3 regions of the Erwinia sp. HR93 genome follow, and region 2 is predicted to be linked to each of the others. Evidence: predicted binding sites of a transcription regulator. Region 2 holds the regulator's gene; each other region holds the start of a gene.

Region 1 (3,279 bases), 740 kb from region 2:
TAACCCTGATAAGATCAAAGACGTTATCGGTAAAGGCGGTTCTGTCATCCGTGCCCTGACTGAAGAAACCGGTACGACAATTGAAATTGAAGATGACGGTACTGTGAAGATTGCAGCGACCGACGGAGAAAAAGCGAAATTCGCGATTCGTCGTATCGAAGAGATCACCGCTGAAGTTGAAGTCGGGCGTATCTATAATGGTAAAGTCACTCGCATCGTAGACTTTGGCGCATTTGTTGCTATTGGCGGCGGCAAAGAAGGCTTGGTGCATATTTCTCAGATTGCGGATAAGCGCGTTGAGAAGGTCACTGACTACTTGCAGTTAGGCCAGGAAACGCCGGTTAAGGTGCTGGAAGTTGACCGTCAGGGACGTATCCGTTTGAGTATCAAGGAAGCGGTGGAGTCAGCTCCTGCTGCAGCGCCTGCTGAGCCTGAAGCTGAGTAACACGTTGACGAAGACTTCCCTTTGCGGGAAGTCTTTCTACGTCAGCTTAATACTCTTATCGCAACCGGTGACAGGACGTCATTCAATCGTTGTCTTCGGGAGTAGGAAATGAAGCCTTTTTTGCGCTGGTGTCTCGTTGCGACGGCACTGACGTTGGCAGGATGCGGCAACTCTGCATGGCGTAAGAATGAAGTTCTGGCCGTACCATTGCAGCCGACCCTCCAGCAGGAGGTGATTCTGGCGCGTATGGAACAGATTCTCGCCAGTCGGGCTTTAACCGATGATGAACGCGCTCAGCTTTTATATGAGCGCGGAGTGTTGTATGATAGTCTTGGTTTGCGAGCACTGGCGCGAAATGATTTTTCACAAGCGCTGGCGATTCGCCCAGATATGCCTGAGGTTTTCAATTACTTAGGCATTTATTTAACGCAGGCAGGCAACTTTGATGCTGCCTATGAAGCGTTTGATTCTGTACTTGAGCTTGATCCAACTTATAACTACGCGCATTTAAATCGCGGTATCGCTCTCTATTACGGAGGCCGTTACCGGTTAGCGCAAGATGATCTGCTGGCGTTTTATCAAGACGATCTCAATGATCCTTTCCGATGCCTGTGGCTCTGGCTTGCTGAAAGCAAGCTAAATGAGAAACAGGCGAAGATGCTGCTTCAGCAGCGTTATGACAAATCGGATAAGTCGCAGTGGGGATGGAACATCGTCGAATTCTACCTTGGCCATATCAGCGAAAACACGCTGATGGATCGCCTGAAGGCAGACGCAACGGATAACACTTCGCTCGCTGAACATCTCAGTGAAACCAACTTCTATTTAGGTAAGTACTACCTAAGTCTGGGGGATAAGAACAGTGCTACGGCGCTGTTTAAGTTAGCGGTCGCCAACAACGTACATAACTTCGTTGAGCACCGTTATGCATTGTTGGAGTTAGCGCTCTTGGGCCAGGGGCAAGATGACCTGGCAGAATCGGACCAGCAATAGCTGACGAACATTTTCAGCCCATAACTTTTGTAAGTCATCATCTTTACGGGTGAGGGCGTTTTTGTTTGTTAATCCATCTAATTTGAGCCGGTTCACACTTTTTAATGAAAATTGCCGAATATTTTCATATTGAGTTATGTAGACTGGCCGCCAAGAATATTGAGGCACACGTACTACATGGCTGATATCGAAACCACTTTCGCCGATCTGGGTCTGAAAACCTCCATCCTTACCGCTCTGAATGATTTGGGCTATGAAAAGCCCTCTCCGATTCAGGCCGCCTGTATTCCACATTTACTGGAAGGGCGAGATGTACTGGGTATGGCACAGACCGGTAGTGGCAAAACGGCGGCGTTCTCTTTGCCGCTGCTGAATAATATCGACCCGGATCTGCGCGCACCGCAGCTTCTGGTGCTGGCGCCGACGCGTGAACTAGCCGTTCAGGTCGCTGAGGCGTGCAACGATTTCTCTAAACATATGCGCGGTGTACAGGTGGTGGCGCTTTATGGCGGCCAGCGTTATGACGTACAGCTACGCGCGCTGCGTCAGGGTCCACAAATCGTTGTGGGAACACCGGGTCGTCTGCTTGATCATCTGAAACGCGGAACGCTGGATCTCTCTAATCTGAGCGGTCTGGTATTGGATGAAGCCGATGAAATGCTGCGCATGGGCTTCATTGAAGATGTTGAAAACATCATGGCGCAAATCCCTGAGGGGCATCAAACTGCGCTATTTTCCGCAACGATGCCGGAAGCTATCCGCCGTATCACTCGTCGCTTTATGAAGGATCCGCAAGAAGTGCGCATCCAGACGAGTATCAATACGCGCCCTGATATCAGCCAGAGTTACTGGACTGTCTGGGGAATGCGTAAAAATGAAGCGCTGGTGCGTTTCCTCGAAGCAGAAGATTTTGATGCGGCAATTATTTTTGTGCGCACTAAAAACGCGACGCTGGAAGTGGCGGAAGCGCTGGAACGTAATGGTTACAACAGCGCCGCATTAAACGGCTATATGAACCAGGCGCTGCGTGAGCAGACGCTGGAACGCTTAAAAAATGGGCGTCTGGATATTCTGATTGCTACCGATGTTGCTGCACGCGGCCTGGATGTTGATCGCATCAGCCTGGTCGTTAACTACGATATCCCGATGGATGCCGAATCCTACGTTCACCGTATTGGGCGTACCGGCCGTGCGGGGCGCGCCGGGCGTGCACTTCTGTTCGTCGAGAACCGTGAGCGCCGGCTGCTGCGCAATATCGAGCGTACAATGAAGCTAACCATCCCTGAGGTCGAGCTGCCAAACGCAGAACTGCTGAGTCAGCGCCGTCTGGCAAAATTTGCCGGTCGCGTCCAGCAGCAGCTTGAAAGCAGCGATCTGGAGCAATATCGCGCTCTGCTGGCGAAGATCCAGCCAGAAGGCGAGTCTGAAATGGAGATGCTGGCTGCCGCGCTGCTGAAAATGGCGCAGGGCGAACGCACTCTTATTCTGCCGCCGGATCCGGTAGTTGAGCGTCGTCCGCGCCGTGAGTTCCGCGAGCGTGATGAGAGCCAGAATCGCAGCGAGCGCCCGCGTCGTGAGCGTCGCAGCGCTGGTGAAATGGAATTGTACCGTATTGAAGTAGGTCGCGATGATGGCGTGGAAGTTCGCCACATCGTTGGCGCCATCGCCAACGAAGGGGATATCAGCAGCCGTTACATTGGTAATATCAAGCTGTTTGCTTCCCATTCGACAATCGAGCTACCGAAAGGTATGCCAGGCGATGTGTTACAGCATTTCACTCGTACGCGTATTCTGAATAAACCGATGAATATGCAACTATTGGGTGATGCACAGCCGCGTGG
Region 2 (3,279 bases):
CACGCACATTAATTTCCAGCGCGTGCCCACCGTCGATACGTCAAATCCCTTCGCAGCCCGGGCGATCCCCTCACTGGACGAAAGTTTGGTGGTGATTCATTTTCGTAACCTGGAGCAGATCGATTTCCCCTGGCTGCTGGCTATGCTGCAAGGCTCGTTCATTTCTCACATGAATACGCTGGTAGTGCCGGGAGGGAAAATGGGGCTTGCAATGGAGCTTATCATGACACCGCTGGTGAAACGGTTAATTGAAGACCGGGGAATCAACTAAAATCGCGCGCCTTATTAAAGACGCGCAGCGTCTAATCAGGCTTCAATCACTTCCCATGAATGGGTAATATTGGCCGCCTTTTCCAGCATCAACGCAACCGAACAGTATTTTTCGGCTGACAGTTCAACCGCACGTGCAACCGCGTTATCCCTCAGCCCGCGCCCGGTAACAATAAAGTGCAGATTAATATGCGTGAAAAGCCGCGGCGCTTCTTCACGGCGCTCGGACGTAAGTTTAACCTCACAATCGGTTACGTCATGGCGCCCTTTTTGCAAGATAGAAACCACATCTATCGCGCTGCAACTTCCGGCCGCCATTAATACCATTTCCATCGGGCTTGGCGCCTTGTCTCCTGAATTACCGTCCATCAAAACCTGATGACCAGAGGCGGATTCGGCGAGGAATGTTAGCCCTTCTACCCATTTAACTCGTGCCTGCATTTTGTACGCTCCGTTAGATTACGCTTCCCCACAGAGTAAGCGTCAGGGGCGAAACTGGCAACAGAAGGCGACCTGCGTCAAGCTGAAACGAGACAAGAAGAGACACTGGTGAAAAGCTATGTTAAAACAGACCGGATACTGCTGCGTCGTAGTGAAGGTCATTCAGGTAAAAACTTTACTGATAACAGGCTGTTCTGATCCCCTTCCCATTTAAAACGCAGAACTCGTTTACCACGTTTGGGAGAAGCATAAGCGCCTCTTCCAGATGCCAGTTTATAATCAGAGGATAACCGCACATGGTGCTTGGCAAACCGCAAACAGACCCGACTCTCGAATGGTTTTTGTCTCATTGCCACATTCATAAGTATCCCTCCAAAAGCACGCTCATCCATCAGGGTGAAAAAGCCGAAACGCTTTACTACATCGTGAAAGGCTCCGTGGCCGTACTGATTAAAGATGAAGAGGGCAAAGAAATGATCCTCTCATACCTTAATCAGGGCGATTTTATCGGCGAACTGGGCCTCTTTGAGGAAGGGCAGGAGCGTAGCGCCTGGGTTCGGGCCAAAAGTGCCTGCGAGGTCGCGGAAATCTCCTATAAAAATTTTCGTCAGTTAATCCAGGTTAATCCGGATATTCTAATGCGCCTCTCATCACAAATGGCGCGTCGCCTGCAGGTCACCTCTGAAAAAGTCGGTAACCTTGCTTTCCTGGACGTTACCGGCCGCATTGCTCAAACCCTACTAAACCTGGCGAAGCAGCCTGATGCCATGACGCATCCTGACGGCATGCAGATAAAAATTACCCGCCAGGAAATCGGGCAAATCGTGGGCTGCTCCCGTGAAACCGTCGGCCGCATTTTAAAAATGCTCGAAGATCAGAACCTGATATCCGCGCACGGCAAAACTATCGTCGTCTACGGCACGCGCTAAACGCGGCGGCGCGGCGTGTTATCACGCACACCGCGCCGATACCTCAGGTCGTTATATATGTGGCGCCGACTGATTTATCACCCTGAAGTCAATTACGCGCTGCGTCAGACGCTGGTGCTATGTCTGCCGGTTGCCGTCGGCCTGGCGCTGGGTAACCTTCGTCTTGGTCTACTTTTTTCATTAGTTCCCGCCTGCTGCAATATGGCCGGGCTGGATACCCCTCATAAACGCTTTTTTAAACGACTTATCGTTGGCGGCTGCCTATTCGCCTCTTGCAGTCTGATCGTGCAATTATTGATGCGAGAAAATGTGCCGCTGCCGGCCATCTTCTTCGGCATGGCGCTGCTTCTGGGCGTAACGGCGGAAATCAGCTCACTGCATGCAAGGCTATTTCCTGCCTCAATGGTGGCCGCTATTTTTACGCTCAGCCTCGCGGGAAACATGCCGGTTTGGCAACCCATGCTGCTGTACGCGCTTGGTACCACCTGGTACGGACTGTTTAATCGCTTTTGGCTTTGGCTGTGGCGTGAACAGCCGCTGCGTGAAACGCTCAGTTTGCTGTATCGCGAGCTGGCTAATTACTGTGAAGCGAAATATAGCCTGCTGACGCAGCACACCTGTCCTGAGAAAGCGCTGCCGCCGTTGCTGACGCGCCAGCAGAAAGTCGTTGACCTGATAAGCCAGTGCTACCAGCAGCTTCATATGCTTTCCACCGGCAGCCAGCAAAGTGACTACAAGCGCCTGCTGCGCATCTTCCAGGTCGGGCTCGATTTGCAGGAGCACATCTCTGTCAGTCTGCATCAACCGGAAGAAGTGCAAAAGTTAATCGAGAAGAGCCACGCTGAGGCGGTCATTCGCTGGAACGCTCAAATCGTCGCCTCCCGGCTGCGAGTGCTGGCGGATGACATTCTTTATCATCGCTATCCCCGCCGCTTTAGCATGGAAAAACCGCTATCTGCGCTGGCCAAAATCGCCCGACAACACCCGGATAATCCGGTTGGGCAATTTTGCCACTACCACTTCAGCCGCATCGCCCGCGTGCTGCGCACCCAGCGCCCGCTATACGCACGTAATCTTATGGCCGACAGAGAGCGCCGCCTGCCGCTCTTCCCCGCGCTAAAAAATTATCTATCGCTAAAATCTACGGCATTGCGCAGCGCGGCCCGCACCGGCGTTATGCTGGCAATAGGCAGTCTGCTCGGCAGCGCGCTGCATCTGCCTAAACCCTGGTGGATTTTAATGACGATTATGTTTGTCACCCAAAACGGTTACGGAGCGACCCGGGTGCGTATTTTTCACCGGGCGGGCGGAACTATGGCCGGGCTGCTGGTAGCCGCCGTCACGCTGCATTTCCATGTGCCGGAGGGCTATATGCTATTGGGCATGCTACTCATTACCCTGATTGGCTACCTGATTATTCGCAAGCAGTACGGGCTGGCAACGGTAGGTTTTACCTTGACGGCGGTGTATACGCTTCAACTTCTCTCGCTGAACGGCGATCGGTTTATTATGACGCGGCTGGTGGATACGCTTATCGGCTGTCTCATCGCCTTCGGTGGCATGGTATGGCTGTGGCCGCAGTGGCAAAGCGGCCTGCTGCGCCAGAACGCACACGACACGCTGGAGGAAGACCAGCAGG
Region 3 (3,279 bases), 2.0 Mb from region 2:
CTTTTATTGCTCTGAGCGCGTAGTCTCTTATTTAGAGATGTGGGCAATCAGATCCAGAACTTTATTTGAGTAGCCAGTTTCGTTGTCGTACCAGGAAACCAGTTTCACAAAGTTGTCGTTCAGTGCGATACCGGCTTTAGCATCGAACACGGAAGTGCAAACTTCGCCGTTGAAATCGGTAGAAACAACGTCGTCTTCGGTATAACCCAGAACGCCTTTCATTACGCCTTCAGAGGCTGCTTTGATTGCTTTCTTGATTTCTTCGTAAGACGCTGCTTTTTCCAGACGAACGGTCAGGTCAACAACGGAAACGTTCGGCGTAGGAACGCGGAATGCCATACCGGTCAGTTTACCGTTCAGTTCCGGCAGTACTTTACCAACGGCTTTGGCCGCACCGGTAGATGACGGAATGATGTTCTGAGCCGCGCCACGGCCGCCGCGCCAGTCTTTGTGAGACGGGCCATCAACGGTTTTCTGGGTAGCAGTGGTCGCGTGAACGGTAGTCATCAGACCTTCGATGATACCGAAGTTGTCGTTGATAACTTTCGCCAGCGGAGCCAGGCAGTTAGTAGTGCAGGAGGCGTTAGACACGATGTCCTGGCCTTCATATTTGTCAAAGTTTGCGCCTTTAACAAACATCGGCGTATTGTCTTTAGACGGGCCGGTCATCACGACTTTCTTCGCGCCGGCGGTGATGTGCTTACGTGCGGTTTCGTCAGTCAGGAACAGACCGGTTGCTTCAGCAACAACGTCAACGCCTACTTCGTTCCACTTCAGATTAGCCGGATCGCGTTCAGCGGTAACACGGATTTTTTTACCGTTTACAACTAAATGACCGTCTTTCACTTCAACGGTGCCATCGAAGCGGCCGTGGGTGGAGTCATACTTCAGCATGTAAGCCATGTAGTCAGCGTCTAACAGATCGTTGATTGCAACAATCTCAATGTCAGAACGTTTCTGAGCAGCACGGAAAACAATGCGACCGATACGGCCAAAACCGTTGATACCTACTTTGATAGTCATATATTCCACCAGCTATTTGTTAGTGAATAAAAGGTTGGATGTAAAATTACAAAAACCTTGCGCAGCGTCAAGCGGAATCGTGTCAATCATTGCGACAAATCAATCCGTAAATCCGCCCTTACGCCATGATTTTGCCTGCACTTTTCCTTTCTGCTGCCTCTCCATATGGGGGCGGTGCGGGGCTTTTCAAAATCCGGACTGGCAAAGTGTGAGCAGGGTCACAAACAAAACCGGGTCCGCCGTTAACGCACGAGTTTAGAACAAAAGTTTGCGTCGTGCTGTTAATGTTTTGTTAGAATTTGGGCTTAACTTCAGACCTTCGTTAACCCGGAGCTCCGTTAATGAACGATAATCATCACCCTACAGGCGACGGCAAGCGCGAGCTGTCCGAATTACAATATTATGTTACGCAACAGCGGGGAACCGAACCGCCGTTCAGCGGCCGATTGCTCAATAACAAACGCGATGGTATTTATCATTGCCTGGTATGCGATGCACCGCTGTTTTCATCTATTACTAAATATGACTCTGGCTGCGGCTGGCCCAGTTTTTATGCGCCCGTAAACCCGGAGGCAATTCGCTATCTGGAAGACTCATCGCACGGTATGTCGCGCGTTGAGATCCGCTGTCGGCGCTGCGATGCGCATCTTGGCCACGTGTTTCCGGATGGCCCTAAGCCGGGCGGGGAACGCTACTGCGTTAACTCTGTATCGCTGAGTTTTGATGACCCCGCTTCCGATACTAAAATTATAGGCTGAAAAATCGATTCAGCAAGCGATTTTACATAAGGATTTACTATGGAACTGGATGACATCCTTGGGCAGATGACGCCGGAAGTCTATCAGCGTCTTTCCACTGCGGTAGAATTGGGTAAATGGCCAGACGGCGTGGCGCTTACCGCAGAGCAAAAAGCAAATACGCTTCAGCTTGTGATGCTGTGGCAGGCAAAACATAACCGTGCGCCGCAGCATATGACCATTGATACCGATGGCCAAATTGTAATGAAAAGCAAACGCGAACTTCAGGAGGAGCTGGGCGTTTCGCCGGGGTCCATTGCGCGTATAAAAGTTGAATAACGCGCGCAGGTAAAAGAATAGGAAAACACGTTGACGCGCGGACGCAAAACTGACCGGGATGCGCGATAAATGTCACTATCGTTTGTTATAAAATATGATGCCTCTGAGCATCCGGCGGCGTCAGTGCAAAAACCGGCGCCCACTGCGGGCGCCGGGCGGGATTTGAATACTGACCTGAAGGCATAGACAGGCATATGGCCTTAAAAATAGCGGCGTTAGCGCTTTTTGGGCCCGGCATCAGGGCTGTTTCCGCATAAGAGGAATCGTTTTTGCTGTGCCGGAGTTCTGGTGCAAATACGCTTTCCGATGCCGGCCATGTTTATGCGCTCACCGGTAAAGTCCGGCGATAATTCAGTCGTACTTATTAAGCCATGCGTGCAGGGCAAGCAGGTGCGCACCGGCGCTTTCCATCTCCTCAAACGCCAGTTTACTATCCTGCGGGGCAAGATTAACCCCCCGGCAGCCTTCGGGAATAACCGTAACCTGATAGCCCAGGCGCAGGGCGTCGAGCACGGTATATTTTACGCAATAGTCGGTGGCGAGGCCTGTCACCGTAAGATGCCGGATAGCATGCTGCTGCAGCCAGCCGTGCAGCGCAGTTTCCTGCCGATGGCCGTTGTCGAAAAAAGCGCTGTAACTATCAATATTCGGATCTTCGCCTTTGGGGAAGGTCGCGGCAATTAAGGATTGCTGTAAAGCTGAATGTAGCCGGGCGCCGGGCGTTCCCTGCACGCAGTGATCGGGCCACCAGGTTTGCGGTAATCCATCAAGCTTGCCTTCGGTAAAGGGGGTAGCACCCTGAACGCTGGCGAAACTGCCGTGTTGCACAGGATGCCAGTCGAGGCTAGCCACCACGGGGATACCTTGATGCTGGCAGCGCGCCATTAATTGACCGGCGACGCCTATCGCCGAGTCGGCGTCGGGAACCGCCAGCGCGCCGCCATCGCAAAAATCGTTTTGCAGATCGACCAGTAAAAGCGCCTCATCGTGTGTCATGTCGTGCTATTCCTCATCAACGCTCAATTCGCCGCGTAAATTTTGTGCCATCGCCGCGCGGATTGTCGGAGCATCCAGCGACTGGCTTAATAAATAATGGAGCTTTGTTAATGCGGCTTCCACCGTCATGTCAGCGCCGCCGACCACGCCTGCATGCGCCAGCGCGTTTCCAGTGGCATAGCCC

Evidence for each region. Region 2 encodes CRP, which controls carbon source genes, mostly activating them, when cyclic AMP is high. Its sites were predicted from a motif close to ATGTGANNNNNNTCACAT; they were not measured.
Region 1: a site for CRP is predicted at 1,519-1,536, ahead of yrbN (protein YrbN). Genes of this name have one in related genera too.
Region 3: a site for CRP is predicted at 1,230-1,247, ahead of msrB (peptide-methionine (R)-S-oxide reductase MsrB). Genes of this name have one in related genera too.

The regions. Positions count from the first base shown of each region.
Region 1 covers NZ_JAXUDP010000001.1:259,616-262,894, reverse strand. Annotated here, with positions in the region: gene pnp (polyribonucleotide nucleotidyltransferase) at 1-445, shown strand, start outside; gene nlpI (lipoprotein NlpI) at 554-1,438, shown strand; gene yrbN (protein YrbN) at 1,543-1,623, shown strand; gene SFA31_RS01220 (DEAD/DEAH family ATP-dependent RNA helicase) at 1,616-3,279, shown strand, end outside.
Region 2 covers NZ_JAXUDP010000001.1:998,384-1,001,662, reverse strand. Annotated here, with positions in the region: gene SFA31_RS04665 (phosphoribulokinase) at 1-271, shown strand, start outside; gene SFA31_RS04660 (OsmC family protein) at 307-711, opposite strand; gene crp (cAMP-activated global transcriptional regulator CRP) at 1,008-1,640, shown strand; gene SFA31_RS04650 (YccS/YhfK family putative transporter) at 1,698-3,279, shown strand, end outside.
Region 3 covers NZ_JAXUDP010000001.1:2,965,111-2,968,389, forward strand. Annotated here, with positions in the region: gene gapA (glyceraldehyde-3-phosphate dehydrogenase) at 28-1,023, opposite strand; gene msrB (peptide-methionine (R)-S-oxide reductase MsrB) at 1,365-1,781, shown strand; gene SFA31_RS13895 (YeaC family protein) at 1,821-2,099, shown strand; gene pncA (bifunctional nicotinamidase/pyrazinamidase) at 2,451-3,095, opposite strand; gene ansA (asparaginase) at 3,102-3,279, opposite strand, start outside.